DNA from 3 places in the Aliiglaciecola sp. NS0011-25 genome. Region 1 is predicted to be linked to each of the others. Evidence: predicted binding sites of a transcription regulator. Region 1 holds the regulator's gene; each other region holds the start of a gene.
The links. The regulator FliA, encoded in region 1, starts transcription of late flagellar genes. The targets are predictions, from matches to a motif close to CTAAAGNTNNNNNNNNNNNNGCCGATA.
Positions count from the first base shown of each region.

Region 1 (10,271 bases):
CAGTGAAGCCGATTTTTACGGCTCAATGGACGGTGCTTCTAAATTTGTTAAAGGTGACGCCGTTGCTGGTTTGTTCATTATGCTTATCAACATTGTTGGTGGTTTATTCATTGGTATTATTCAACATGACTTAGCCTTTGGCGAAGCCATTGAAATATATACGATTTTAACCATTGGTGATGGTTTAGTTGCGCAAATACCTTCGTTATTACTTTCCGTGGCTACGGCGATTATTGTTACCCGCGAAAATGACTCTCAAGAAATGGGTCAGGAAATGAGACGCCAACTAGGTAACCAAAAAGCGCTTTATGTTACCTCCGCGATTTTATTCGTGATGGGTATAGTGCCAGGTATGCCACACATAGCATTTCTTGGTTTTAGTGCATTTGTAGCGGCAGTTGCTTACTACAATTTCTGGAACGCCAAGAAGCAGGCTGCTGAACCGCAAGTATTGGAAAATACGCCGGAACAAAGCCAGCCGCAAGAGATTAAAGAGCTTGGTTGGGATGATGTGCAGCATGTCGACACCATAGGTTTAGAAGTGGGTTATCGCTTAATTCCTTTAGTTGATAAAACTCAAGGTGGTGAGCTTCTCACCCGGATTAAAGGCGTTCGTAAAAAATTGTCTCAAGAGTTGGGATTTTTAATTCCACCTGTGCATATCCGTGACAACTTAGATTTAAACCCCAATAGCTATACCATTTCTATGCTAGGAGTTACGGTTGGGGATGCCGAGATTAGTCATGACGATGAATTAGCGATTAATCCAGGGCAGGTTTTCGGAAAACTAGAGGGCAAGGCAACACGAGACCCAGCCTTTGGTTTAGAAGCCGTTTGGATCCGCCCTCAACAACGTGAACACGCACAAACTTTAGGGTACACAGTAGTAGATGCGGCAACAGTGGTTGCTACACACCTTAGCCAGTTACTAACTAATAATGCGTATCAGCTACTTGGACATGAAGAGGTTCAACAACTCCTCGATATGTTAGCTAAAAACAGTCCTAAGTTGGTTGAAGGTTTGGTACCGGAAGTCTTGCCGTTAAGTACAGTGGTAAAAGTATTGCAAACCTTGCTATATGAAGGCGTTCCTATTCGAGATATGCGCAGTATTGTGCAAACGTTATGTGAATATGGTCCTAAAACTCAAGATCCTGATGTGTTGGTATCTGCCGTTAGAATATCGTTAAAACGTTTAATCGTGCAGGAGATTAATAACAACGAACAAGAGTTGCCGGTTATTACCCTAGCACCTGACTTGGAACAAATGCTCCATCAATCTTTACAAGCTGGTGGAGAAGACGGCGCCGGTATTGAACCTGGCTTAGCTGAAAAATTACAAAACTCGTTGTCTGAAGCTTCGCAACAAAGAGAATTAGAAGGTGAGCCAGCCGTATTATTAACATCAGGCATGCTCAGACCTGTGTTATCAAAATTCTTCAAACATTCAGTGATGGGCTTGCACGTTTTATCTTATCAAGAAATTCCAAGTGACAAACAAATTCGAATTGTAAGTGCTGTGGGTCAATAAAATGGCGCAGACTAATTTATATAAACTAGACCAGATGCTTCTTTGGGGGGCAATGTGAAAATTAGACGTTTTATCGGAAAAGACATGCGCGATGCGCTTAACCAAGTAAAAAAAGAACTTGGCGGTGATGCGGTCATTATGTCCAACAAGAAGACTTCGGAAGGAATCGAAATTGTTGCTGCGTACGATCAAGCAAAACCTGAAGCTGTTACGGAACCTAATCAACGAATTAAGCATTCTGGTATTAATAAACAGCCAACTGCAACTGCGCATCCTGGACGACAAGCTACTACAGCAAACTTTAATCAACCACAAAGCCTGCGAGCAGCACAACAAAAAGTGCCGAGTCTGAGTGAAATTATTGGCGACTCGGGGCCAGATAGCCTGCGTGAGTTACTCGAAAAACAAGCCGCCGCAGCCGTGCCAACGTCACAAAATGAAGCTAATAGTCATGAGGTAAAAACGGCACAGGCTGAAGACGTTTCGAATTCTGCCATTAGTGAAATAAAAAATGAGTTAAATTCGCTGCGCAATGTACTTCAATTTCAAGTTTCTGGTTTGCTAAAACAACAACGTCAAAGTGCTCATCCTATGCACGGGTATTTAACCTCAAGACTGATTGAAATGGGCATTAGCAGTCACATTGCCGATGACATAGTCTCTTATACTCCCGAAAACGCAGATGAAAGGCAGGCTTGGTTATTTTTACTTAAACTATTGTCTAATCGTATCCAAACCACTGGCAATGCTATTCTGGCCGACAAAGGTGTTGTTGCATTAGTTGGTCCCACAGGGACAGGAAAAACCACAACCATAGCCAAATTGGCGGCCAGAGCAGCGCAAAAGTATGGCGCTGACCAAATCGCGATGGTAACAATTGATTCCTATCGTATAGCGGCGTTTGAACAATTGGCGACTTATGGAAAAATTATTGGCTGTAACGTAAAAAAAGCGCAAAATGCGGAAGAATTGTCAGATATACTCTTCCAACTGCGTAACAAGCGATTGGTTTTAATAGATACTGCAGGTTTTGGTCAAAGAGATTCTCGACTAATCAAGCAGTTAGATACCTTAAATCAGCATTCATGTGCTAATATCAAGAAGTATGTTGTGATTCAAGCCAATGCACAATACAAAGTGCTGCAGCATACTTTGAGTGCATTTAGCAATATTGATTTGCAGGGATGTATTTTAACCAAGCTCGATGAGAGTTATAGTCTCGGAGAAGCGTTAAGTGTGGCAATTGAACATAAGTTAGCCGTTAGTTATTTGACGGATGGACAACGAGTCCCTGAAGATATTAAAGTTGCAGACGCAAAGTTTTTAATCTCTGCAGCGGCTAAGCTTTATAAAAAATATGGTTTGATTCATACTGCTAAGCCAGAACTAAACAAATCGGCATTAGCAATATGATTGACGACCAAGCGAGTAGCTTAAGACGAATGAATCAATCTCGATTAATCAAAGTGATTGCGGTAACCGGTGGTAAAGGTGGGGTCGGTAAAACGAACATTACCTTAAACACGGCTATCTCGATGGCTAAAATGGGCAAGCGCGTCATGGTGTTAGATGCCGACTTAGGGTTGGCAAACGTCGACGTCATGTTAGGCTTGCGAGTAGAAAAAAACTTATCCCATGTTTTATCTGGTGAATGTACGCTGGATGAAGTTTTAGTTGTGGGCCCTCATGGGGTATTGATTGCACCGGCAACCTCCGGAACACAATCAATGACCGAACTCAGCCCCACTGAACATGCAGGACTAATTCGCGCGTTTAGTGAGTTGCGTACCAATATAGATGTGCTTATTGTAGACACGGCTGCGGGCATATCAGATATGGTGCTCAGTTTTTCCAGAGCATCACAAGATATAATGATGGTTGTCTGTGATGAACCCACCTCTTTAACTGATGCATACGCGTTGATCAAACTACTGAACAGAGAACACGGCGTGTTTCGCTTTAAGATCGTTGCCAACATGGTACGTAACATGCGCGAAGGACAAGAGTTATTTGCAAAGTTATCTAAAGTGACTAACCGTTTCTTAGATGTTGCTTTAGAGCTAGTAGCAACGGTTCCTTACGATGAGAATATTCGTAAGTCAGTTCGAAAACAAAAAGCAATTGTAGATGCATTTCCAGGATCGCCAGCTTCTATCGCTATTAAAGGCCTTGCAGAAAAAGCAATGCATTGGCCAATTCCCAACCAACCTGGTGGACACTTAGAGTTTTTCTTAGAACAACTTGTCGCCGAAAAAGTGGTAGGTGGACAAAGGTGATTAGAAAGGCAGCAGCTTATCAACAACAAGCCGATTTGGCTCAACTTGTAGAAAGACATGCTTCCTTGGTTAAGCGAATTGCCCATCATTTATTAGCCAGATTACCTGCCAGTGTATTAGTGGATGATCTAATTCAATCTGGAATGATTGGATTGCTCGAGGCCGCAAAAAACTTCGATGGCTCAAAAGGCGCAAGTTTCGAAACTTTTGCAGGTATCCGTATCCGCGGAGCCATGCTTGATGAAATTCGCAAAGGCGACTGGACACCCAGATCTGTGCATAAAAATGGCAGAGCAATTACCCAAGCAATTAATCAAGTAGAACGTGAAACGGGCAGAGATGCTAGAGATATAGATATCGCGGAAAAGTTAGAAGTAAGCCTACCCGAATACCATCAGATGTTGAATGAAGTCAACGCTGGAAAAATTATCGGTATTGAAGATTTAGGTATTACCGAAGATGTGATTACCACTGAGCAAAATAAAGGTAGTGACACGCCTTTTCAGGATTTACTACAAGGTTCATTTCAAAAAGCATTAGCACATGCTATTACTACTTTGCCGGAACGAGAAGCAATCGTACTGTCATTGTATTATGATGAGGAGTTGAATCTCAGAGAAATTGGCGAGGTACTCGAAGTTAGCGAGTCCAGAGTCAGCCAAATTCACAGCCAAGCAATGTTAAAATTGAAAAGCAAAATGCAATCTTGGCGAGTTAACGAAGAATAATAAAACACCATTTGATTTAATCCTCATTGGAGGCAGTTTTGGATAAAAATATGAAAATCCTCGTTGTTGATGACTTTTCAACGATGAGACGCATCATCAAAAATTTACTTAAAGACTTAGGTTACACAAGCGTTCAAGAAGCCGATGATGGCAGCACTGCGTTACCTATGTTGCAACAAGGTGATTTTGATTTTGTAGTAACAGACTGGAATATGCCAGGCATGCAAGGAATTGACTTGCTTAGAGCCATTCGTGCAGATGATAGTTTAAAGCATTTACCAGTTTTAATGGTAACGGCTGAAGCGAAAAAAGAACAAATTGTGGCGGCAGCTCAGGCTGGAGTGAACGGTTATGTTGTTAAGCCTTTTACGGCGGCTACGCTTAAAGAGAAGCTAGACAAGATTTTTGAGAGACTGGGTTAAGATTTAACCTGTGTTGAAAATTAGGAGTGTCTAAATGACCGGCTCTAATAAAGCTCCAATGTCTCTTGATGACGCTAAAAAATTAGTTGAATTGCTGGAAAGCGGAGATAACCAAGTTGCTAGCGAATTGCTCGAAGAAGCCTCTTTAACCAATTCTGTTGAATTATTTGCAGAGGTGGGCAAATTAACCCGCCAGCTCCATGACTCTCTGAATAGTTTTCAACTTGATGATCGCATTTCGAATTTAGCCAATGAAGAAATACCTGATGCGCAAAGTCGCCTGAACTATGTTATAGAAACGACCGAAAAAGCGGCTAACACAACGATGGATGCCGTGGAAGCAAGTATGCCTATTGCTGAAAAGCTGCATACAGGTATTAATAATTTGCTCCCCGAGTGGAAAAAGTTGATGACTAGGCAGTTACAACTTGGCGAATTTAAATCTCTTTGCTCGGACTTAGATGGATTATTAGAACAGTCATCTAAAGACACCGAACAATTAACTGCATTCTTAACAGATATATTGATGGCACAGGGGTATCAAGATATCACTGGCCAAGTTATTCGCAGAGTTATCGAATTGGTGAAAGAAGTTGAAGACAGTTTAGTGCATATGTTGACTGTTTTTGGTGCTTCTGAAACAAGTTCGTTAATTTCAAAAGCAGATGAAAATGCTCATAAATCTAAAGCTGAGTCCGATACAGTGAAAGCTGAAGGTCCAATCATTGATGCTGAAATACGCGATGATGTGGTGTCCAATCAGGACGATGTAGATGATTTATTATCTAGCTTAGGGTTTTAAGAGGAACTTATTCATGTCTTTTGAAGTTGACGAGGATATTCTACAAGACTTTCTAGTTGAGGCAGGTGAATTATTAGAGCAACTGCAAGAGCAGCTTGTTGATCTTGAAAACAATCCAGAAGATTCTGATTTGTTGAATGCGATATTCCGCGGTTACCACACAGTAAAAGGTGGCGCTGGATTCTTATCACTTACAGAATTAGTCGATATTTGCCATGGTGCTGAGAATGTCTTCGATACCATGCGTAATGGACAACGCACTCTGACGCCAGAGTTAATGGATGTTATTTTACAAGCCACAGATGTGGTTGTGCAGATGTTCGAGGATGTCAAAAAACGCGAGCCACTTGAAGCTGCCGCCCCTGAACTCTTAGAAACGTTACATCGATTGAGTAAACCTGAATCAAAAGATGAGTCAAGTGTAGAACCCCCAGCGGCCTTTGAAGCGCCTCAAGAGATAGTCGAGACCGACTCTAGTGCAGAGTCGAACGACGACATGGAAGACATCACTGAAGACGAATTTGAAGCTCTATTGGATGAACTGCATGGTACAGCTAAGTCAACGCCTGCAGAAGTTACTCCCCCCGCCGACTTAATCACTGGTGCCAGTGATGAAGATATTACTGACGATGAATTTGAAGCCTTACTTGATCAACTTCACGGTGAAGGTGGCTTCTCAAACGATAAATTTGAAGCAGTCCAGCCAGCTCCAGAGCCGACGCCAGAACCAGTGAGTGCCTCACCAGAAGAGACCTCTGATTCTGAAGATATTACAGATGATGAGTTTGAAGCATTGTTAGATCAATTGCATGGTGAAGGGAAAGGACCTGCTGTAAAAGCGCAAGCTTCAGCGCCAACACATACACCAGCGCCGACGCCGACGCCAACACCAGTGCCTTCACCTGCACCAGCGCCAAAACAGTCATCAATACAGCCACCACCTCCAGCAGCCAAAGCAGAAGTGGCTGTAAAACCAGCAAATTCGCCAGCAGCTGCCAAGGCTGTCGTCAAAAAAGATGACAAAAAACCAGTAGCCAGTGCCCAGGGTGAAACAACAGTAAGAGTCGATACCAAGCGCCTAGATCAGATCATGAATATGGTTGGTGAACTGGTATTGGTTAGGAACAGACTGTTAAGTTTAGGTGTTAATATCAATGATGAAAGCATGACCAAAGCGATTGCGAATCTTGATGTTGTGACAGGTGACTTGCAAGGCGCGGTGATGAAAACGCGCATGCAACCTATTAAGAAAGTCTTTGGTCGCTTTCCCAGAGTAGTGCGAGATCTGGCACGTAGTCTCAAAAAAGAAATTTCTTTGGTCCTTGAGGGTGAAGAAACAGATTTAGATAAGAATTTAGTCGAAGCTTTGGCAGATCCCTTGGTTCATTTGGTTCGAAACTCAGTCGATCATGGAATCGAAATGCCAGATGAACGCTTGGCTGCAGGTAAACCGTCACTAGGCACTGTAAAGCTCGCTGCGTCTCAGGAAGGGGATCATATACTGCTTACCATTGAAGATGATGGTAAAGGCATGGATCCCGATAAGTTAAAAGATATTGCCATAAGTCGAGGTGTGTTAGACGCTGACGCGGCGGCTCGAATGTCGGATGAAGAAGCGTTCAATCTCATTTTTGCTCCAGGATTTTCCACTAAAACAGAGATATCTGATATTTCTGGACGTGGTGTTGGCATGGATGTGGTGAAAACCAAGATTAACCAGCTTAATGGCACGGTTAATATCAATTCCGAATTGGGTAAAGGCACACGCTTAGAAATCAAAGTACCACTGACGTTAGCTATCCTGCCGACATTAATGATTATTGTTGGAGAGCAAACGTTTGCACTACCTTTAGGTGCGGTAAACGAAATTATTAATATGGACTTGAGCAAAACCAATACGGTTGATAGTCAATTGACTATGATTGTTCGTTCTAAAGCCATTCCGCTTTTTTATCTTCGAGACTGGTTGCGAAAAGAACCTGGAACGGTGGATAAAAATCAAGGTCATGTGGTCGTCGTGCAAATAGGCACCCAGCAAGTCGGCTTTGTTGTTGATGGCTTAATAGGGCAAGAAGAAGTGGTTATTAAGCCCCTAGATGCGCTTCTACAAGGTACCCCTGGCATGGCTGGCGCTACAATTACAAGTGATGGCGGGATTGCCTTAATTCTTGATATTCCAAGCTTATTAAAGCGATACGCTAAAAAGAAATAATAACCAAATTCATAAGAGGACGCTTTTTCGCGATGGCATACAGGGTATTAGTAGTTGACGACTCAAGTTTTTTTTGCCGACGCGTAAAAGATATCCTAAATCAAGATCGTCTGTTGGAAGTCATTGGTATTGCTCGAAACGGTGAAGAAGCCATTAAAATGGTGACTGAGCTAAAACCCGACGTTGTCACTATGGACGTTGAAATGCCAGTAATGGATGGCATTACCGCGGTCAAGCGTATCATGCAAATTCAGCCTTTACCGATTCTAATGTTTTCGTCGTTGACATCTGATGGCGCGAAAGCAACCTTAGACGCGTTAGATGCTGGAGCCTTGGACTTTTTACCTAAAAAGTTTGAAGACATTGCCAGAAATAGCAAAGAGTCTGTTGAATTGTTGCAAAATAGGGTACGGACTCTTGCTGCAAAGCGTGGACTTGTGGCAAGACGTTATTCAACAGCCTCGAAAACAGCCTTTAATTCTCCCGGAACCACGGCAAAAACCCAAATATTTATGCGAAGTTCAAGTGTTGCCGTTGCACCGGCGGCATCGCAAACTGATGTTAAAGAGTCATTTTCAACTATTCGCCGTTCATCAGGTAAACGTTACGAACTATTAGCAATTGGTACTTCTACTGGGGGACCAGTGGCTTTACAGAAGATACTTACTGAACTGCCTGAAACATTTCCACATCCGATTATTCTTGTACAACATATGCCCGGTAGTTTCACTAAAGCCTTTGCTGATAGATTAAATCACAATTGTAAAATTACCGTCAAAGAAGCGACTCATGGAGAACGTTTAGTCAAAGGTTGTGCGTATTTAGCTCCCGGCGGGAAGCAAATGTTAATTGAAGGTTCAAGTCGCAATGCCACCGTTAATATCGTAGAAACTCACGACCAGGCTCATCATCTGTTTAAACCTAGCGTTGATTTAACGTTTCAGTCGATAAGTCAGGTTTACGCTGGCAATGTGTTGGGCATAATATTAACGGGAATGGGCTCTGATGGAAAAGAAGGCTGCGCAGCATTAAAACAAAAAGGCGCTAAAATTTGGGCGCAAGACGAGCAAACTTGCGTGGTTTATGGCATGCCACAAGCCGTGACGAAAGCCAATATCTCAGAACGAAATATACCAATATTTGATATTGCCAAGAGTATAGTGTTGGAAATGCAAATAAAATGAACACTATTGGATATCGAGTAGAAAGAGATCGCTTGTGATAGTTTGGGCTGTTGCTAACCAAAAAGGTGGAGTTGGAAAAACCACCACGACTGTCACTTTAGGTGGAATTTTGGCACAACAAGGGAAACGTGTTCTATTGGTTGACACGGATCCGCAAGCATCTTTGAGCTATTATTTTGGTGTGGATGCTGAGGAGTTGTCGCATAGTGTCCATGATGTTTTTATTGCTGGTGACGGGTTAGACAAAGATAAAGTGTTGGATAGTTTGTGTTCGACCAAACTCGATTCGCTATTTATTTTGCCATCTTCAATGGCGCTAGCAACGTTAGATCGAACCATGGGTACTAGGCCTGGCATGGGTCTGATATTAAAAAAAGCATTTGCAAAAATTGAAGATGAATTTGATTATGTTTTAATTGATTGTCCTCCTGTATTAGGTGTATTGATGGTGAATGCTGTAGCCGCATGTGACAAATTAATAGTGCCAGTGCAAACCGAGTTTCTTGCGCTTAAAGGGTTGCAGCGAATGATGCATACATTAAAAATTATGTCGAGGTCGCAAAAACGCGATTTTGATTATATTATTGTACCTACAATGTATGATAAGCGTGTTAACGCGGCGTCAGATGCATATAAAGATCTGTGCGATAATAACAAAGGCAGAGTTTGGTCTGGCATCATTCCTGTTGATACGCGCTTTCGAGACGCGAGTCAGGCACAATCTCCTCCGTCGTTATTTAGTCCTAAAACCCGAGGCGTTTTTGCGTATAAAAATTTATTGTCGCAACTTCAAACTAAAGTCGATTACATCACATGAGTAAAGGTACCTTTGCAAAAGAAGACGTTGTAGAAGATTATCTAACATCATTACTGACTGAAGAGGTAGAAGAGGATAGGGAGCAACTCGAAAGTGTTGCTAAGCTCTTGGCCACAGCAGATGTTGCGGCCGTTCAAGAATCCCTTGAAGAGCCGACTTTCTGCGAACCGAATCCGTTGCCGGAAATTAAAGAAACCAGTGTTTTGGTCGAAAATAAAGAGTCTTCGTCAGTCAAAGCAAAGGAAGTTGAAGCGTCTTTTATTCCGACTAAAGATTTTCAAGCACTATTTTTTGAAGTG
Region 1 covers NZ_BAABWR010000016.1:48,974-59,244, forward strand. Annotated here, with positions in the region: gene flhA (flagellar biosynthesis protein FlhA) at 1-1,531, shown strand, start outside; gene flhF (flagellar biosynthesis GTPase FlhF) at 1,586-2,944, shown strand; gene ABWV72_RS14595 (MinD/ParA family protein) at 2,941-3,807, shown strand; gene ABWV72_RS14600 (RNA polymerase sigma factor FliA) at 3,804-4,535, shown strand; gene cheY (chemotaxis response regulator CheY) at 4,574-4,957, shown strand; gene ABWV72_RS14610 (protein phosphatase CheZ) at 4,992-5,759, shown strand; gene ABWV72_RS14615 (chemotaxis protein CheA) at 5,773-7,971, shown strand; gene ABWV72_RS14620 (protein-glutamate methylesterase/protein-glutamine glutaminase) at 8,004-9,155, shown strand; gene ABWV72_RS14625 (ParA family protein) at 9,190-9,972, shown strand; gene ABWV72_RS14630 (chemotaxis protein CheW) at 9,969-10,271, shown strand, end outside.

Region 2 (10,271 bases), on a different contig from region 1:
CATCCAACACGCTAAACCAGCCGTCCCCTTGGATAGCAACATCCAACTCACGATCAGTTTGGATCATTGCGCCACCAGCGTAATTATTAAACGGGGATTCAGTCATGGAAAAGACCCGAGTCGGCAAACCTTCGCCGTATGCCGGCATCGCTCTAGCGTTTTCCAACATGGCCTTGAAGCCATTGGTTTGTGCATTTGCTAAATTGTTCGCTCGCACAGCCGTGCCCAATAGGTCTTGGCTGGCTCCGCTGGCTGATATATAGAGTAATTTATCCATGACAACTTATTGACTCTGGTTAACGTAACCTAAAAGATTGCAATAAAGATGCCATTGGCACATAAAAACAGAATTAAAAACGTGTAAATGCAGAAGGCTTGATGAAGTTTCTGTATTCCTTTGAAATTTAACAAAAAAATACCGCTCTTGATTAGAGCGGCATTGTTAAATTGATGGCAGATTATCGAATATTTAAGATAGTTTGGTTAAGTTGGTTATTCACCTCAAGTGCCCGTGAATTCGCTTGGAAGTTACGCTGGGCGATAATCATATCGATTAACTCCGTGGTTAAATTCACGTTCGCTTGTTCAAGCGCTGAAGAGTTAACATCACCGAAGGTACCGGTGGTCGCTTCCCCTGCTAGCGCTTCGCCAGACAAAATACTTTCTTTCCACTGTGTACTACTTTGTTGGGTTAGGCCTTGTTCATTTGCAAAACGAGCTAGGGCAACACGAACTACAGGTTCAGATGTACCATTTGAAAAAGTAGCGCGCACTAAACCATCCGGACCAATGTCAATACCTGTAAGTCTTCCAACGGCTAGACCATCTTGTTCTAATGACGTAACTTCGAACGAAGAGGCAAACTGAGTCGGTTCATCTGCCGTTGCACTACCAACTTCAAGCGCGAAGTTGGTTGTAATCGTCTGAGTTGCATCAGAACCGTTTATCAACGGCGGGTTACCTAACTGAACAGTCGTCACATCGCCGGTGGCAACAGGGGTACCATCACCATTTTGAATACCAATAAAATCACCGCCGCTACTAAACTGCATTCTAAACCCAGAGACCGCATCAGCTCCTAAGGATACTGAACCTGCAATGTTATTAGGATCTGTACCAGCAACGTTTTCAGTGTCACCTGCGATATCAATAGCAGTGTCATCTACATAATTAACTACTACCCATTCATTGGTTGCTGCAGAATCTTTCATAAAGTAATAGGTCATCACATGACTATCACCCAACGAATCATAAACGGTAATAGATGTAGCTGCGTTATAGGTAAGTGGATCGTTAGGATCAAAAAGTGTTATATCTTTAGCATCATCACCTGCTGGCAAATTAAAGCGAGGTGCAACTTCGGTGGTTTGTTGTGGTGAGCCTGAAGAGTCTGGAATTCTCACCGGAATAGTTGTGCTCAAAGCCACAGATGAAGAGGTACCATCAGCGTTGACCGGGAAGCCCATTAAGTTATCACCGTTGGAATTAACCACAAAGTTATCTTGATCAAGCTTAAACTGCCCTGCTCGAGTAAATGAAAAATCACGAGAGGTTATTTCAGGAGTCGTGGCAAAAAAACCATTTCCAGTAATCGCCAAATCCAGTGCTGTATTGGTAAACTGAAGACTACCTTGAGAAAATTGCTGAGCAACATCTTGGGTTAAGACACCGTCGCCAACTTTTGTATTACCGGCTGCCAATAGCGACGAAGCATAAACGTCACCGAATTCGGCACGAGATTCTTTAAAACCGACAGTATTTACGTTTGCAATGTTATTTGCAGTGACATCTAGATCTTTTTGAGCAGCTGAAACACCGCTTAATGCTATGTTAAAAGACATCGTTTATTCTCTCCTAAACTAAAGGGCTAACATTTTTTAATTAACCACCGATTTGAATGACATCACTCAAATTGACACTTGTTTCGCCATCCAAATTTAAAATGACACCTTGATTGTTACTCGCAAAACTAACGCTATCTACATGCCTATTGACCGCTGTAGGTAAGGTTGTTGACTCGCCGTTTTGTGTACCTTGTGCATAAACTGCATAATTGCCGGCTGGCAAAGGATTGCCGTTAGCATCTTTACCATCCCAACTAAATTCAATATTACCTGCCGACTGTGTACCAGCATCAATGGTTTTAATTAATTCGCCGGCTTCAGACTCAATGGTAATTTGTAAATCTTGAGTGGTTTGATCGGAAATAACCACCCCGGTTACGCCGTTACTAGTATCGCTTAAATATCCAACGTTACCTTGTAATAAGACATCTTGACCAATAAGGCTGGAAGCCTGTAATGCTTGGTTTGAGGTCATGCTAGAAGCAAATTCAGAAAATTTAGTATTCAGTGAATCAATACCTTCAGAAATACTGAAGCTGGTCATTTGTGATACCATCTGATCGTTATCTACAGGTTTGGTAGGATCTTGATTAGCTAATTGCTCAGTTAGCAAAGAGAAAAAGTCTTCCTGACTTAACCTTTCATTACTGCCATCATCAATAGGCACGGTTTCTTCTTGTACATACAGGTTAGAATCTAATCCTGTCGATTTTGATATTTCCACGTTACTTTCCTCACTAAATCAGTGATTTATTGACCCTGACCAAGTTGCAACACACGTCTGAATATACGTTTTGTAGTGTCTGCCAACTGAACATTGGTTTCATAAGATTTTGACGCTGACATCATGTCTGCCATTTCCTCAACCACATTCACATTTGGCTTGTAGATATAGCCATTACTGTCTGCCATTGGGTGACCTGGGCTGTATTCGATTTGCAGTGGCTTTTGGCTTTCAACAATACCTAATACTTGTACACCTGCGCCTTGAGATTGTGACTCTGTTGCACGTTGCATTTCGGCAGCAAAAACAGGATGGCGAGCCTTGTATGTGGCGTCATAACTACTACTGACGCTATTTGCATTGGCAATGTTACTGGCCGTTGTATTCAATCGAACACTCTCTGCAGACATGCCAGTGCTTGCAATATCCATAACTCTAAATAAACTCATGCGCCTTGCCCTCCAGCTAGTGCTTTTTTCATACCTTTAATCTTGCCAGTCAAAAATTGGATGCTTGCCTGATAGCGCATTCCATTTTCCAAAAAGGCATTACGTTCAGCTTGCACCTCTACCGTATTACCATCACCAGTATCAGGTTGTAATGGAATTCGAAATTCAATACTTGCTTGAGATTGCATTGAACCTTCAAAGTGCTTTTCATGGGTACGTGTCATATTTTGCTGACGATCTTGATTTGCTGATTGCATGGCTTTCTGAAAATCTACACCACGGGCTTTGTATCCTGGCGTATTAGCATTTGCCAAATTTCCAGAAATAACTTCCATAGTTTCGGTTCTAACCTGCATTGCTCGGTCGTGAAGTCCGGTTAATTTATCAAGACTGATTGCCATGTTGTTCTCATCTTAAAAACTCGCTTGTGAGAAATTTAGCAAGGGTTATGCCAAGACATAGGGAGGTGGATACGGATGAACCGTGGATATTACATAACAGTATGTATTAGTTAGCTTTTTTAATATAGAACAGACCGGGATTATTGCGCACCAAAGTGAATAATTGATTCAATTCAGCGATAGATTCAGATGCGCCAAGAAATAAAGCCCCATCGTTTTGCAGGCAAGCGGCAATTTGTTGCAGTATTTTCCGCTTATTGTTTACAGAAAAATAAATCAGCACATTTCGACAAAAAACCACGTCAAATCGGCCTAGCCCAGAATAACTATTTAGTAAGTTCTGAGGTTTAAAATTCACCATAGAGACGATTTCTTTATCCAATTGCATGTGGTTGTTATCGACCGCTTTAAAAAAACGCTCTTTACGTTCCTCCGACAAACCTCTGCTAATCGAAATACTATCAAACTTGCCGGTTTTAGCCCGCTGAAGCATATCAGTTGAGATATCGGTAGCAACAATCTCCACGCCTAACGGGAAGGCTCTAGGATTAGCTCTTTTATATTCTTGAATACACATTGCAATGGAAAATGGTTCTTGCCCGGACGAACAAGCTGCGCTCCAAATTCTCACTTTACGCTTTGCTTTAGAAAGCTCAGTTAACAATCTATTAGATAGAATTTCGAAGGGGTATTTGTCACGGAACCACAAGGTTTCATTAGTAGTCATAGCATCAACGACTTTTTCCCGCATCTTGGGGGAATGGCCGCTATACGCGATCTTCAGTAACTCAGAAATACTTGCCAAGTTTTCTTGGCGAACCAAGGGTCCTAGGCGACTATAAACTAAATAGCTTTTTTTCTCATTTAGTACAATACCGCACTGACGCTCTAAAAAATGCGTAAACTCTAAGAATTCGTGCGGCGCTAATTGATCTAATTTCAAACATTAATTTCCGTAGGTAAAGTAGAGCTTTATTTGTTAAACCATTTTTGCACAGCTGACGCTAGCTCATCTGGGTGAAATTTAGCAATAAAGTCGTCTGCTCCAACTTTTTGTACCATTGCTTGATTAAATACACCGCTTAAAGAAGTATGCAATACTACTTTGAGTTTGCTTAGCTCCGGTGTGTTTTTGATCTCTGCAGTAAGTGTATAACCATCCATTTCCGGCATTTCTATGTCAGACACCAACACACCAACTTTATCGGTGACGTCGCCAGTTTCTGCGGCAATTTCTTTTAAACGATTAAGCGCTTCAAGTCCATTTTTAGCCACTTCAATGTTTAATCCCAACGCAGCAAGTGCTTTTTTAACTTGGCTTCTTGCCACTGATGAATCATCAGCGATAAAGATAATTTTATCATTTGCAGGAGATTCTGACATATTTAAATCCGCTGCTAAATCTTCACTGACTTCAGTTTTTAATGGTGAGATTTCATTTAGAATCTTTTCCACATCAAGAATTTCAATCAACTCATCATCAACTTCCGTCACTGCAGTCAAATAACTTGCTTTCCCGGTACCTTGAGGAGGAGGCATAATTGCATCCCAATTGGTATTGATGATACGTTCAACTGAGCCGACTAAAAAACCCTGCACTGAACGGTTGTACTCAGCAATTATAATAAATGCGTTGCGAACGTCTTCTATTTTTCTGCCGCCGGTTGCCATACTCAAGTCAATTACTGAGATCGTTTGGCCACGAATATGAGCAACACCTCGAATTAACTTATTTTGCTTAGGTATTGAGGTTAACTGGGGGCACTGCAATACTTCACGCACTTTAAATACATTGATGCCAAATCGCTGTCTGCCATTCAATCTAAATAGCAGCAATTCAAGTCGGTTTTGACCAACAAGTTGTGTGCGTTGATTAACTGAGTCAAGAACTCCCGACATATACCACCCCAATTAAATTTAAAGTAGGCACAATTGTTGCGTTGTCCCTATTAGAAAACCAAGTTTAACTAATTTTAGCGCCAAAAATCGTATTTGTGACTGAATTTTGACGTTTATCTTTGTTTGCTTAACGATTTAATAAGCATAGACAAAACGGCGGCACCTGAACATGAAAATATCGTTAATTCGTACAACTGGTAAGTTATTAAGTGTTTTCTTCAGCGCCTGTTTAACTCTCAACAGTGGTTTCGCTGCGGCGTCCAGCGACACTAACCCTGCTCACCAACAACTTAGTCAAGCAGTAGAAAATTACGTTAATACGCAGCTGAGGCATATAGCTGCACCAAGTGATGATAACTTGCTAGTAAAAGCGATGCCATTAGACGAAAGGATAGTCATTCCTGATTGCCCTACTCCATTTACCATATCGGCTAGTAAAGAAGCGCTAGCGCAAAGTAACATAACGGTGAGAACCAGTTGTGAACAAACGAATTGGTATTTATATATGATGGTAAAAGCCACTCGCGTGCAACCCGTAGTCGTGCTCACCACCTCGGTCAGTCCTGGCACTGTTTTAAATGAGAATGATGTTAAAGTTGTGATGCTTGATAAAAACCTAATAAGAACGAGTACCTTTGCCGATATCAGCACTGTGGTAGGCGCTCGAATGAAAAAAAGAAGTCGACCTGGCCAACCCGTAGTCCCCGGCCAACTTTGTTTTGTATGTAAAGGAGACAGTATTCTGATTACCGCTGATACTGGTGGGGTAAGCATTAAAACCAAAGGTATAGCCCAACAGGATGGTAACCTTGGCGATACGATTGCGGTGAAAAACAGCAAGTCGAATAGAGTGGTGCATGCACAGGTGGTGAATACCCATCAAGTAGTGGTGCAGATTTAGTATAATTAGCGTAAACTATGGGTTATTACATCTGGTTAGCGCAGATTTGAGCTTATCTAAATAATATTTAATTTTTTTCTACATTTAGCTAAAGGTCTTTAAGTTCCGGCCGATAAGATAAGTGAGGCAAATTAGGTATTCGAGGTCATTATGGCAATTAACAATATAAATAGTGGAAATCAAAAGCCACAACTTGAGAATCAGAGGCTGAATCAACAGCAATCTCAGAGTCAAGCGACTGCGCAATCTGCTGCTCAGCAATCTAAGTCTGCAGAAGCGCCACGTCAAGATTCAGTATCACTCACGCAATCTGCTCAGCAGCTTAGCCAGGTTCAAAAGAAATCTAGTGATACACCTGTCAATCAGGAAAAGGTCGACAAATTGAAAAAAGCCATACAGAATGGAGAATATCGCGTTAACCCTGAAGTATTGGCGCAAAAAATTAGCAAACTCGAAGCTCAAGTTTTTGGCATTGAAGATTAGAATTTGATGCCAGATTGGTTTAGCTTCTCAAAATAAAAGCAAAGCTAAATGAAAAACCTAATTGCCCTCCTCCAAAAACAGAAACAACAACTTGATTCACTTATTTTATTGCTTGAGTCTGAGCTGCATTTAATCAGTACGCGAGACGCTGAATCACTCACTTCCGTTATCAATGAAAAATCGGAATTGTTAGAATCGATTGCCAGCACTGACAAAAGCGTTGAGCAGGAAGTTGAGAAACAACCTGAAGCAACATCAGAGCAAGCTGTAACAGACTTATTTGATCAAATTAATCAATCTTTGTCCCAATGTAAATTCAGAACCGAGATCAATCAAAAAGCGGTAGAACAAGGTCAGTTGCGCTTGCAACATCTTCGCACTTTGCTTTTAGAATCCCGAGCTAAAGAAACCATGACTTACGATAAAAGCGGCAAACCTAAAGGTGGTTCTTCAGGCAAGAGTGTGACCGTTTAAAAGTTCGTTATCAAAGGAATAGAGTTTAATAATAACGAACTTTCTTCACTTGTTTCGGCTTGGCAGTACTCAGATATAAATCATGCACTAGGCTAAAATCCAACTCCAACTCTGTGGCATAAGAGTCATTGCCAATGGGGTAGCTTTTTACTACTCGCGCACCGCGGATCACACCTTGAACACTGGCCATTAGTTGAGTATCAGTGAGCACAAGATTAGCCAAAGACTGTTCACCGTCAATTTTTTGTCCATAAACCTGCTCAGTTAGTTCACGGTAAGCATCCAGTTTCGATGCTTTCACTGCCATTAGTACTTTCGCTGAACGGTTACTTCCCCGTTGAGCATCTATTGGCGCATAGCCGATAGAGCGAATAACAGGATAAGAATCAGGTTCGATGGTTTCCCACTCAACTTGTTTGTCTATGATGTTTTGACAACCGATTAATCCGGCTAGACATCCCGCAATCACAAAGGTATAAATTAGTTTCATATTTTTCTCAGTAGTATCTTTACAGCGCATTGTTAAGCTGCATTCGGCTTCAATTGATAATTCAAAACCATTTCAAACTGTCTTCAAGATTTTTCACTGCAATATTTGTTCCTTATCACAAAAAAATTGAGACCCAAGTAAGTAGACCAACTGTGATAGAAGAAAATTGGTTACTGATTAACCGCCATCTGAAAACAGGTACAAAAGATGCATTACCTGATTTACTAACTATAGTAACTAAATACGTAAAAAGTGGCTACGCATGCAAATACACACGTTAAAGCCGTTTTGAATTTAAGCGTTAATTGGATATTTTTTGAAATGAAGCCCATAAACTGCCAAATTTTTTCTGTTAAGTTAATCACTTTGTTCTGTGCCTTTTGCGCAGCACTCTTTTCTGCGCAGTCGTTGGCAGCTTGGTTCGAGTCCAGTGGTCAAGCGGCAATAAGAAACGGCAATATTGAGTTAGCGCGGCAAAATGCGACCCAAGAAGCAATTAAGCAAGTATTGTTATTTGCCGGAGCTTCGGTACACAGTGTGCAAAAAATGGCAAACGGCGTATTGCAAAATGATGACTTAACGATTCGCGCCAGTGGCGAAGTCAATAGTATTGAACTAATAGATGAAGTTTTTAGAGATGGCTATCTCACAGTTTCCTTGCGGGCAGATATTTTCCCTCAAAAAAACACATGTCAATCATCAGAATACCCTAAAAGTATAGTTACCACTTGGCACCCAATAGACAACCGAGAACAAGCCACTACCGGCAATCTATTTGAAATAGGTACTAAGTTGCCAGAAGTACTTCAACAAAACTTCGAAGACTTCGCACAGCAATCGAGTATTCAAACCATATTACCTTTCTACTATGCGCAACAACCGCTTTCAATGATCAACGATGCAATGGTACTAGCCAAACAATCAAGCTCTCAATATGTGCTAACTGCCACCGTTAAAGATCTAAGTTTAAACAATGTTAACCAGTCTAAATGGCAATTTTGGAATAACCCTACACCAATAAGAAATTTCAGTTATCAAGTTACCCTTTATGACGGTTACACTGGTACCTTGATGTGGCAGAAATTATATTCTTCAAACGCGCCATGGGACTTCGATACTCATCAGAGTGTCGACATAAATAGCGGCCTGTTGTGGCAAAGTGCTTACGGTGTGGCAATTTCCTCAATCATGCAGGATATTGCGATTAACGTTGACGAAAAGTTAGCTTGTTCGCCTACGTACGGACGCATAATACAAGTAAGAGGTGATCAACTAACCCTCAATATTGGTAGCAACCAAGGCATTCAAAACGGTGATGAATTCACCCTATTTCAGCTGCAACAGAAACACAACCCTCAGGGCCAAACCTTTACCCAGTTTAATCTACACCCTACCCCAGTGAGAGTTGTGAGTGTTTCGCCAGGGACTGCGGTTGCGGTATCAAAAGACGGTACTTTACTGGCCAATATTCAAGCCAATGATTTTGTTTCCAAACAATAAATTAGGGGCTTGCGATTAGATTATTGATGTCCTTTTAAGCACATCGAAATTGCTATTCGATTTCTCATCAAAAACAGGTAAACCCAGACTTGTCTTAATACTGCCAAATTTAGTATAGTCTTGCCCGCTCTGATGTTGGAACATGTCCCCTTAGCTCAGCTGGATAGAGCGACCCCCTCCTAAGGGGTAGGCCAGAGGTTCGAATCCTCTAGGGGACGCCATTTGATTAGAATGTTTATAAAGGGGGAGTTTGTTATCGTTAATCGATAACCATTTGCGCTTGGCAAAACCAGAAGTTAATTAGGTCTTTCATTAATGCGACCAGATCAAAGTAGTTGTTTGGTTTGGTTAAATAGGCGTTACTGCCCAGAAAATAACACTCTTTGATATCAATTTCAGAATCAGACGTTGTGAAAATTATAACCGGTATATGTTTGAGTCTTGGATCTTGCTTAATTTCTGCCAGCGCTTCTCTCCCCGATTTACGCGGCATATTTAAATCTAACAGTATCAAGTTTGGCAGCACTTCAGCGCTATTAAGCACCGATATTAGCTCTTCGCCATCTTGCGCAAACTTAATTTTATCCAATGTCAGATTATTTTCAGTTAGCGCGTCACGGATCAGCTCTTGATCATCCAAATCATCTTCCGCCACTAAAATGTAACTGACCGCTCTAAGTTTTGTCGCTACTGAACTTATATTATTCATGACTGGAACCTGTTTTCCCTTACAAAGGTCTTTGTTATTATTTTTAATCGCGAATATATCACAAGGTTCTGATTGTTAATAACGATAACGTACACTAGTTAATTTTAGGGTCAATAAGAGGCACGGTTATGAAAAATGTAGCGCCTTTTCCAAGTTCTGAATCTGCCCAAATTTTACCGCCATGACGGCTCAATATCTTTTTACAGATAGCTAATCCCAAGCCTGTGCCTTCATACTCTGACTTACCATGAAGCCGTTCAAACAAACAGAATATCTTTTGCATATGAATACTATCGAAACCTACCCCATTATCTTTGAACGCAATAGTCACAAATTTTTCATCTTTATGGGTGACATCAATATCAATTTTTGGCTGTGTTCCTTGTGAAGTAAATTT
Region 2 covers NZ_BAABWR010000014.1:1,089-11,359, reverse strand. Annotated here, with positions in the region: gene ABWV72_RS13120 (flagellar basal body rod protein FlgF) at 1-277, opposite strand, end outside; gene flgE (flagellar hook protein FlgE) at 459-1,841, opposite strand; gene ABWV72_RS13110 (flagellar hook assembly protein FlgD) at 1,882-2,568, opposite strand; gene flgC (flagellar basal body rod protein FlgC) at 2,595-3,017, opposite strand; gene flgB (flagellar basal body rod protein FlgB) at 3,014-3,418, opposite strand; gene ABWV72_RS13095 (CheR family methyltransferase) at 3,525-4,361, opposite strand; gene ABWV72_RS13090 (chemotaxis protein CheV) at 4,391-5,317, opposite strand; gene flgA (flagellar basal body P-ring formation chaperone FlgA) at 5,487-6,218, shown strand; gene flgM (flagellar biosynthesis anti-sigma factor FlgM) at 6,369-6,701, shown strand; gene flgN (flagellar export chaperone FlgN) at 6,750-7,175, shown strand; gene ABWV72_RS13070 (LPP20 family lipoprotein) at 7,201-7,665, opposite strand; gene ABWV72_RS13065 (flagellar assembly protein T N-terminal domain-containing protein) at 7,987-9,165, shown strand; tRNA gene ABWV72_RS13060 (tRNA-Arg) at 9,310-9,386, shown strand; gene ABWV72_RS13055 (response regulator) at 9,425-9,874, opposite strand; gene ABWV72_RS13050 (ATP-binding protein) at 9,969-10,271, opposite strand, start outside.
Region 2: a site for FliA is predicted at 6,307-6,333, ahead of flgM (flagellar biosynthesis anti-sigma factor FlgM). Genes of this name have one in related genera too.

Region 3 (10,271 bases), on a different contig from region 1:
CATGCAGAATATTATCTGGCCAATGCTGGTCAGGTAAACTCAATATTTTCGCATTAGGGACAGCAAGTCGCAGTACATCTACACCACCGCCATGGGTCAAACAGTAGACTTCAGTATCTGGATTTTGCTGCTGAAGCTGACGAATAGTGGGTACAGCAATGCTAGCGACATCGCCCATTTCTAGCATACGGATTACTAAAACTTTACTCATGTTAAATTCCTTTGACGTAGGCTTGATACATCAATTCTGCACGTTGCCAATCTTCGGGGGTGTCAATGTCTTGAACCAAATGACGAGGAAGAACAATGGGCACACTGTGTTGCGAAAATATGCCTTTTTTAGACAAATAGTCATCGGTTCGGCCCCAATAAAATTGTCCAGCATCGTGATAAGCTTCTTCTAAATCTTGTGAACGCTTAAATATATCTTGCTTGAACATTGGTTCAACAATACCTTGTTGAACACTGATAGCTCTTTGAATAGGAAATGCAAAACTGGTGACTGCAAAAGAAAAAGATTTATCTTTATCTTGCTGCAAAGACACTAAACCTTTTTGCAAATACTCAGCTTGCAAAAAAGGCGCTGTAGCATAGATACAGCAACAAAATTCTGGTTTTTCAAAATTATCGATACAATATTGTATCCCATGATTAGTCACTGGACGCGTTCCAATGACATCATTGGATAAATTTTCTGGTCGCAGAAAAGGTACCTCTGCACCGTATTTTATCGCAATATCAGCCACTTCTTGAGAATCTGTAGATACCCAAATTTTATCAAACAAGTTTGCTTCCTGAGCGGCTTGAATAGAATAGGCAATAAGCGGCTTGCCCGCAAAATCACGAATATTTTTTGCCGGTATACGTTTACTTCCGCCTCGTGCGGGAATGATAGCTAGATTCAAGCTAATACCTCATTTAATGCTTGCACAACTCTGTCTTGATCATCGGCTGTCATGCTAGGAAATAAAGGTAAAGTTAACGCATTTTGATAATAAACTTCTGCATTAGGGAAATCCCCCTCAGAAAAACCAAGCTTTTGATAATAAGGCTGCAGATGTATTGGGATATAATGCACATTAACGCCAATTCCCCGTGCAATTAACCCATTATAAACTGCACTTCGGTCGTGCTGTTTAACTTCAATCATATAAACATGCCAGGCACCATTATCGGCATTATCCATGTCTGGTAATTTTAGTGGTAAATGTTTCAACAAGTCTTGATAACGATGGGCTAGATTCTGACGTTTTGTAATAAAACCGTCTAATTTTTTGAGTTGCGATAAGCCTAAAGCTGCGTGTAGATCACTCAAGCGGTAGTTATACCCGAGTTCTACTTGTTGATAATACCAAGGTCCATCAGATGGCCCTTGCATTTGTTTCGGATCCCGAGTTACCCCATGCTTAGCGAACAGTTTAGCGCGCTCATGCAATTCTTCATTATTTGTCAGCACAGCACCGCCTTCAGCGGTGGTAATAGATTTAACCGGATGGAAGCTCAAAACCGCCAAATCAGAGTATTGGCAACTACCGATTTTGTAATTCTGATAATTTCCCCCCAAACCATGCGCCGCATCTTCAATAATCTGCACTTTGTATTGCCTACAAAGTTTTGCAATTTCTTGCATCGGGCAACTCGCGCCAGAAAAGTGTACGACGACAATAGCTTTGGGTAATCGATTAACGTTTGCAGCTTCTGCTAATTTGTTTTCAAGGGCTTCAACGCTGATGTTTCGCGTCGCACTATCAATGTCCACAAAATCAATTGATGCACCACAGTACAAAGCACAATTTGCACTGGCAACAAAGGAAATGGGAGAAGTCCAAACAACATCTCCTTTTCCAACGCCAAGCGCTAAACACGCCACATGCAGTCCAGATGTACCACTATTCACTGCAGTGGCATATTTGGCATTAGTATAATCGGTTAATGCTCGCTCGAATTTAGGAACAACACAGCCTTGGGTTAGGAATTGGTTTTGCAGGACATCAATTACAGCAGCAACATCGTCGTCATCAACAAAGTGCTTACCGTAAGGAATCAAATCATTTGGATTATTCAATATTGGGCCTTAATCTAAAGTTAACTTATCTAAGGCTTCAAGTTCTTTAACGGTTAAAAAGTGTGGATTGGTACCAGAGTGATATTCAAATTTATCTTGTACTGGCTGCCCTTTTTCCCCCAATTTGTTTAACCGATAATCGACGGTTTTATCAAAAAACTTAATTGCAGGTGTAATCACATAATGATCGTCAAATTCAAGGGAATGATGGGCCATTTCTTCAGGCACCATAACTTCATGCAGCTTTTCTCCAGGCCGAATACCGATGGTTTCGTAATCACGACCTCCACTCATGGCTTCGACAAGATCCAAAATGCGAATCGAAGGGATCTTAGGCACAAAAATTTCGCCACCCTGCATACGCTGGAAGTTGGTAATAACAAATTGAACGCCTTCATCTAGGGTTATCCAAAATCGCGTCATTTCATCATGGGTTACTGGTAGCTTGGTTTTACCTTCGCCAAGCAACTTGCGATAAAATGGAACGACCGAACCTCGGGAGCCTACAACATTACCGTAACGTACTACAGCAAATCGCGGCCCAGTTGCACCGGAGATATTATTTGCGGCAACAAATAATTTATCAGACGCTAACTTGGTGGCGCCATATAAGTTAACTGGATTGGCGGCTTTATCTGTAGACAAGGCAATAACTCGGCGAACATCAGTCTCAATGGCGGCATCGATTACATTTTGCGCACCATAAATATTGGTTTTGATACATTCATTGGGGTTATATTCTGCCGCAGGAACTTGTTTTAAAGCAGCAGCATGAATAACGTAATCCACATCTTTCATCGCTGATTTTAAGCGGTGCTTATCTCTTACGTCACCAATAAAATAGCGCATACAAGGAGCATCAAATTGCTGCTGCATTTCAAATTGCTTTAGTTCATCGCGGGAATAAATTATGATTTTTTTAGGCTTTTCGTTTTTCAATAGATGTGAAACAAAACGCTTTCCAAACGAACCTGTTCCACCGGTTATCAATATAATTTTATTTTCAAACATTTATCTTGTCTACCTAACACTGTTGAAACGCGAAAAGATGTAACTGCGTTTTTGCTTGTAATTTTATGTTGGTTTATATGTGTTTCTAGCTATATGTCTATTTAGTTTTTCAACCGCTAATAAACGCAGCAACGACTTAATTGATTTAAATGTAATCACTATTTGGTAGTTTGCAATTCAAATCCAATAAGTAACGTCAAACTTTTGAAACTATACCTCTATATAGTCATAACAAGCAATTTCCATTCCTATTGGTTTAAGTGACACAACCTAAACTCAGAGCTATCAATTATGAAAAATGATTATCTAATACTGCGTTCAAAAATCCAGTATAAGTAATATATTAGCTTATGAGAATTGCGGCATAACTAAAATGTTTCGGAGATTATTAATAACGAAAGGTTTTATAATTGACTAACTTTGCAGGCTGAATTTTTAACGCTATTTGGACAGTAAAGAACATTGATATTAGTGAATTATTTGTATTTGTTGACTATTTTCTTGCCTCTAATTAATCCACTTAATTGTGTTAAAGATTCTTTAAGTTGGCTTTCTACTATCGTTGAAAGCGTATTGTTAACTATTATTTCATGCTCAGCAAAAACTTTTTCATTGTCTCGCTCTAGGGATTTAAGGTGATTTGTGACCACATCATCGCGTTTTATAATTAGTTGCTTGAGCAACTCATTATCAAGTTCTCTAGCGTCTAAAACAGCTTCAATTTGGCCATTGATATCTTTAAGGTTATCTGGTGTAAATCGATGATTTAAGGTTAGTTTACTCACACGACTGCAGTACGTTTTTGCCTTTGCGCTTCATAAGCTTCTTGTTTCGCATCTTCGGGGATACTCGCCCAGGCATTCTTAATAGGTAACAACAGATTAATCACTTCATCCATGATCTTCAAGTCATTCTGAATATTAGCGTCAGTTACGCGCTGGATCATGTAGTCATACAAATTAAATAAATTCTGACTCACTTCACTGCCGATTTCTAAATCTAAGGTATCCCGAAGATTCATTAAAATAGCGGAGACTCGAGATAAGTGCTCTGACTTACCTTCAAAATCTCTGCGCTCAATGCAGCCCTTACCATAGGCCATGCGGTCTAAAGCGCCCTGCATCAACATCAGGGTAATTTTGTGAGGATCCGCAGATGCCACATCTTGTTTTAAATTGCCTTTTTTATAAGCATTGATGCCTTTAAGCGCCATAAATTACAACTCCTTATGCTTGACCTAGCGATGCCAATAGCGCACTACCGGTTTGGTTCAGTTTAGTTACCGTTTGGTCAAGATTTAAATATTTATCACGTAAAATTTCTTCAAAGCCGAGCATGCGAAGCTCGAATTGTTCTCGCTCATCAGACAACAGATCTTTTTCATCTTTTGCTGAGCGCTCTCGAGTAGCTAACAGCCCACTAAAAGTAGTGTATTCTTTAGTATAATCGTACAATCTAGCGGCTATACCATCCTCATCATCTGTAAATAGTGCTGCGATATCATCAAAATTATCTTCCAATGCTTCAGCCAGACGATCTTCACCGCTACCTAGTCCAAACTCATCATATGAACTAATTTCCAATTTACCTTCAGAATTAAGCTCTACTCCGATTGCGAATAAACCACCCAAAGCAGATGATTCCACACTAGAGCCGATAATACTCGTTAAGCCAGAAGTAATGCTTCGCGCCATAAAATCACCGGCCAACACGCCGTCGTCTTCTAGTTCAGAGGTACCATATTTGGTGAGCGTATCGATCTCTTTGGCAAGTGCATTAAAGTTATCGACAAAATCTCGAATTTTTTTATCTAAACCTTCAGTGTCGTAACCTATTTTTAGAGTGGAAGTCTGAAATGCCCCTAAAGAATCTTTAGTGGAGAGCGTTGATGCTTCAAACGAAACACTTGAAATAGTATTTTCAAACTCGTTAGTACTGGATTCCACCGCAATGCCGTCGATCGTCGCTTTCGCATTTTGTGCACTTACCACGGGCTCTAGATAGGTTGCAACTTCAGTAGAATCTGTGGTGGAAACTCTATCCAAATCGGCCAAATTATCATTATTGACAATGACTAAATCATTTCCTTCACCTGTAGTTGATGAAGTTAAAACCAGCTTAGCGCCACCAGATGCAGTACCAGTATCAATAATACTGGCGTTAATACCGAAATTATCATCTGAGCTATTGATTGCATTGGCAAGTTGTTGGAGGGTTTGACCCGCAGTAACATTAATATCGAAACTATCGCCGCTGCTATCAACTTTAAATGTAAGACTACCGCTACCTGAGGATAAAACAGAGTCGCTTTTGCTTGCAAAGCCGCCATCACTTGCATCCGCAGTTTCTAATCGACTACCACTAGCTAATTGAGTAATAGCTACTTGATATTCGCCTTTAACAGCACTATTGGCAGCTTCAGCAGTAAAAGGCTCGATGCTATCATCTGGGTTGGTAATCTTAGGCTCACGCCCTTGCAAATTATTATCGCTGCGCAATTCATCTACGGTGTCTAAAAAGTCACTCATTTTGGATTTTAGCTGGCCAATACCAGAAATTTCCGCGTCTAAGGCCTCTTCTTTGTCGTCTAAACGAGTCTGTTTTGGTGCTCGCTCAGCCGCAATTAGCTGAGTGACTAAATCATCTAACGCCAGCCCAGAACCTACACCTAACGATTGAATAGTCATAACGAACCTCTTTTAAAAACTAAGCTTGTTTGTTTAATAATACCCCTACTGCGCTGCCAACGTCAGACTGGAGATCTTTGATTCTCTCAGACAAAGCAAGTACTTCTTCAGAGGGGATTTGTCTAATCACTTCCCCAGACTCTGAGTCGGTTACTTTAACCACTTGTCGTTCACTCTTTTCATCAACAGAAAACGACAGTTGACGATTAGTTGCCTGTAGAAAATCACTTATTTCACTAACCGCACTTTCAATGTTCAAAGAACTTTCATTGTTTGATGCGTCGTTATCGGCCTGCCTTTCTTTTTCTTGACCATTTTGCGCAGACTCGGCGACCGCTTTCTGTTCGTTTCTGAGTTGATTTTGTTCAGATACGTTTACAGAAACAGGTGTTGATACCTCTTGCTGTGCAAAATTCTGGCCATACTGTGAAAAATTGACATCCATCTTCCACCTCCACTTAAAAGCAATTTGCCACTAACTGTATAGAGTATAGTGGCATTATCATTGTTAGACTAACCTTAAAAAAGCTAATCAAATTATCCTAGCAAAGACAACGCCGACTGAGGTCGCTGATTTGCTTGGCTAAGCACAGACAAAGAGGCCTGTTGAACAATTTGATTACGGGTTAGTTCAGCTGTTTCCGTTGCAAAGTCTGTATCACGAATACGTGAACGTGCACCGGCAATGTTTTCTGAAATATTGCTAAGGTTACGAATGGTTGATTGGAAACGGTTTTGCAACGCACCTAAATCGGCTCGCACAGCACCCACTGTTGATATTGCATTATCAATCGAAGTTAGTGCACCAGATGCACCTGCGATAGTGGCAACTGAAAGAGAACCTATATTCAAACCAGAAGAACCGTAACCGCCAGAGCGAGATAAGTTCACGGATATAGTTTGTCCGCCATTTGCTCCAACTAAGAAAGCTGCCGAGAAAGATCCCTTCAAAATATCAACACCGGCGAATTGTGAATCGGTTGAGATACGTGAGATTTCCGTTTTCAATGCAGAAACTTCTTTTTGCAGTGCTAAACGGTCAGCAGATGTATTAATCCCGTTTTGAGATTGTACCGCCAGAGTACGAATACGTTGCAATGATGATGTAACCTCACCTAATGCACCTTCAGCTGTTTGTGCTAGTGAAATAGCATCGTTTGCATTACGTACCGCTTGGTTTAGACCTTGTACCTGAGTAGTAAGACGATCTGAGATTTGTAAACCGGCCGCATCATCTGCTGCTCGGTTGATACGAAAGCCTGACGACAATCTTTCAAATGATGTGCTAAGTGCCTGTCCTGAATCAAACAACTGGCGCTGCGCATTCAAAGACGACACATTGGTGTTTACATATAAACCCATATTTACCTCCTGAGAACTACCTATTAACTGATAAGGTAATTCGCCTCAATTTTGACTTCCAAGAAATAAATCTTGTAAGCCTCCTCTCTTTGTTTAAGAATCAGCACCTCTACCGATTCTCAACATAAAATTCTTTAAAAAGAATTCCCCTCAACTAATGTTATCGACCGCTACTTGAAGATCTTTAGTTTTTTTATTATTTTTTCGTTAAATGTAAATAATTGAAAAATAACAACTTTTATATAAAGATGAAAAATAATGAATATTTATTTTAAAAAGATAAGTGAATAGCAGGAGATAAAAAGGTGTTTAGGCTGGTTTTATGTAGGAAGCCCAATGTTTATTTTTCAACGCCCATTTAATTGGTTTGAACTAAATATTGCGCATTGAGTCAGAGTCACCTCAAGGAAGCAAAGTTAAATGCGATTTGGTTAACGTAGGTGACCGCCAACTGAGCAATATTACTTTGTTGTAATTTAAATGTGTTTGTTACTTTGAATATTTCACTTTTAGACTTGAGCGAGTTTTGGCACAGCGATTGCTAAGTTATGCAAGTATAAACGTGAGACAAAATAGAAAAGCCATTTTTTTGGCATAAGAATAAAAAAAGGCCAGATCAAATGACCTGGCCAACTTGCTCACGTTAGGAGTACGAGCAAATACTGTTTCTGTCCGGCTGGCAGGGTTAGAGAATGAATACTGGCCTCTCAACCAAACTTCTACACTCTCAGTCCTGTTAGTCGGCTTTTTATTTAGGTGGTGCCGACACCACCGCCATCCTTGGCCTATCTAGACACATTTCCAATGTGCCTCTGGGTTGGCCTCTCATTTCCTACCCTCAGAAATTTGATTATCTCTATATTACCCGAGCAACTGTAATGCAGCCTGAGGCCGTTGATTAGCCTGGGACAAAACAGTTAAATTGGCTTGCTGTAAAATTTGTGCGCGGGTAAGACTTGCCGTTTCTGTGGCAAAATCTGTATCTTGAATACGCGATCTTGCCGCTGATACGTTCTCAGATATATTACTTAAATTACGAATAGTGGATTGAAAGCGATTTTGAATCGCCCCTAAATCGGCACGTTTAGCATCAATTATAGATATAGCCTCGCTTACTCTGGTTAACGCCGCTGAAGCTTGAGCTTCTGTTGCAACCGAAAGATTAAATCCGGCAAATAAACCCGAAATACCATATCCACCCTCTCGGGATATATTGACACTAATCGTTTGACCAGCATTGGCCCCGACTAGAAATTTTGAAGAATAAAATCCATCGAGTAAGTTTACTCCGCCGAACTGACTGTAGCTGGCAATACGGCTTATTTCAGTTTTTAATGCCGACACTTCTTTTTGCAGGGCTAAGCGATCCGCTGAATTATTAATCCCATTTTGAGATTGTACGGCTAAAACTCTTATACGTTGAAGCGCTACCGTGCTTTCTGCTAACGCTCCTTCTGCAGTCTGGGCTAAGGAAATGCCATCATTTGCATTTCTGACAGCCATATCCAAGCCTAAAATTTGTGTGGTTAGTCGATTAGATATTTGCAGACCGGCTGCATCATCTTTAGCGCCATTAATTCTAAAGCCAGACGATAAACGTTCAAAAGCGGTACTTAACTCATTATTGGTGGTAATTAATTGCCGCTTGGCATTAATTGATGAAATATTTGTATTCACAAACAATGTCATTATCCACACTCCTAAACTTTAACTAACTTACTGTTTATCAAAAGTTTTATAATAGAATAAGTGTAGACAACTCAGCTAAATATAAATTTGGCACACATAATGCTAAATCCATATTGTCAGTCATTACCATGGCTGACAGTTTTGCCAAACAATTACGTTTGACGAAGCTGTACAAAAAGCATGAGCGAAAGCTCAAGTCGACGGGCGGGATTGATGGCCTATACCTCAATACCCCTCACTACCTCCTGGCTTCTTTTCTGCCCAGTCGACTGCCCATTAAAAAAGCCTAAGGCTTTATTATGGAGTGAGAATTCGCCCGCGCCTTTGCATAGCGTGAGTTATCTAATTGTTCTAGTAAAACGTTCCTTCTTCGGTCGGTTGCAGCCTGCCCCCACAATTTGCAATCCGACCGTTTTCTTTTGTTCAATCAATCTTCAATGTTGCAGCCTGCCCCTTTTGCTTGCTCAGCATCATATTTCATGATTTTTCTCTACTTATATTATTGCAACAGTTGCAATGCAGCTTGAGGACGTTGATTCGCTTGTCCCAACACTGTAATACTGGCCTGTTGAATTATCTGCCAGCGGGTTAGTTCAGCGGTTTCAGCCGCAAAGTCTGTATCGCGGATACGAGATCTCGCCGCTGAAACATTTTCTGAAATGTTGCTTAAGTTTCTGATAGTTGATTGAAATCTATTTTGAATCGCACCTAAATCAGCGCGTTTAGCATCGATAATAGAAATTGCACCTAATACAGCAGTCATAGCACGAGACGCATCGGCCTCAGTAGCAACAGATATTAAATTTGCTTCGATACTCTGAGAACCGAATAGGCCGGAAGTCCCGTATCCACCCGCTCTAGAGATATTGACACTGATAGTTTGACCTGGATTAGCACCCACCAAAAAGGCGGACGAATAGGCACCACCAAGAATATTAACGCCACCGAATTGCGAAGTTGCGGCAATTCGACTTATTTCTTGTTTTAAAGCATCTACTTCTTTTTGTAGTGCTAATCGATCTGCCGATCCATTAATACCATTTTGAGATTGCACCGCTAATACACGTATGCGTTGCAATGCAGATGTAGTTTCGGCCAATGCACCTTCTGCAGTTTGCGCAAGCGAAATACCATCATTTGCATTTCTTACAGCCATATTAAGGCCCAGAATTTGCGTGGTAAGTCGATTGGAGATTTGCAGTCCGGCGGCATCATCTTTCGCATTGTTTATGCGCAAACCTGAAGATAAGCGTTCAAACGCTGTACTTAAATTATTGTTCGACGTGAATAGCTGACGACTCGCATTCAACGACGACACATTTGTGTTGACGTATAAAGACATTTTTTTCTCCTAACGATTTAAGCAATCCGCCAAACCTATTATTATTATTAGTGGTTTTTGCGGTGATTCTAAGTGCGCTATTATTAGTTTTATTACGTCACTTATTTAGGCGTGT
Region 3 covers NZ_BAABWR010000014.1:21,107-31,377, reverse strand. Annotated here, with positions in the region: gene ABWV72_RS13215 (glycosyltransferase family 9 protein) at 1-211, opposite strand, end outside; gene pseF (pseudaminic acid cytidylyltransferase) at 213-905, opposite strand; gene pseC (UDP-4-amino-4,6-dideoxy-N-acetyl-beta-L-altrosamine transaminase) at 902-2,047, opposite strand; gene pseB (UDP-N-acetylglucosamine 4,6-dehydratase (inverting)) at 2,075-3,076, opposite strand; gene ABWV72_RS13195 (hypothetical protein) at 3,553-3,861, opposite strand; gene fliS (flagellar export chaperone FliS) at 3,858-4,289, opposite strand; gene fliD (flagellar filament capping protein FliD) at 4,303-5,763, opposite strand; gene ABWV72_RS13180 (flagellar protein FlaG) at 5,783-6,208, opposite strand; gene ABWV72_RS13175 (flagellin N-terminal helical domain-containing protein) at 6,301-7,125, opposite strand; gene ABWV72_RS13170 (flagellin N-terminal helical domain-containing protein) at 7,987-8,814, opposite strand; gene ABWV72_RS13165 (flagellin N-terminal helical domain-containing protein) at 9,314-10,156, opposite strand.
Region 3: a site for FliA is predicted at 7,287-7,313, ahead of ABWV72_RS13175 (flagellin N-terminal helical domain-containing protein). Genes of this name have one in related genera too.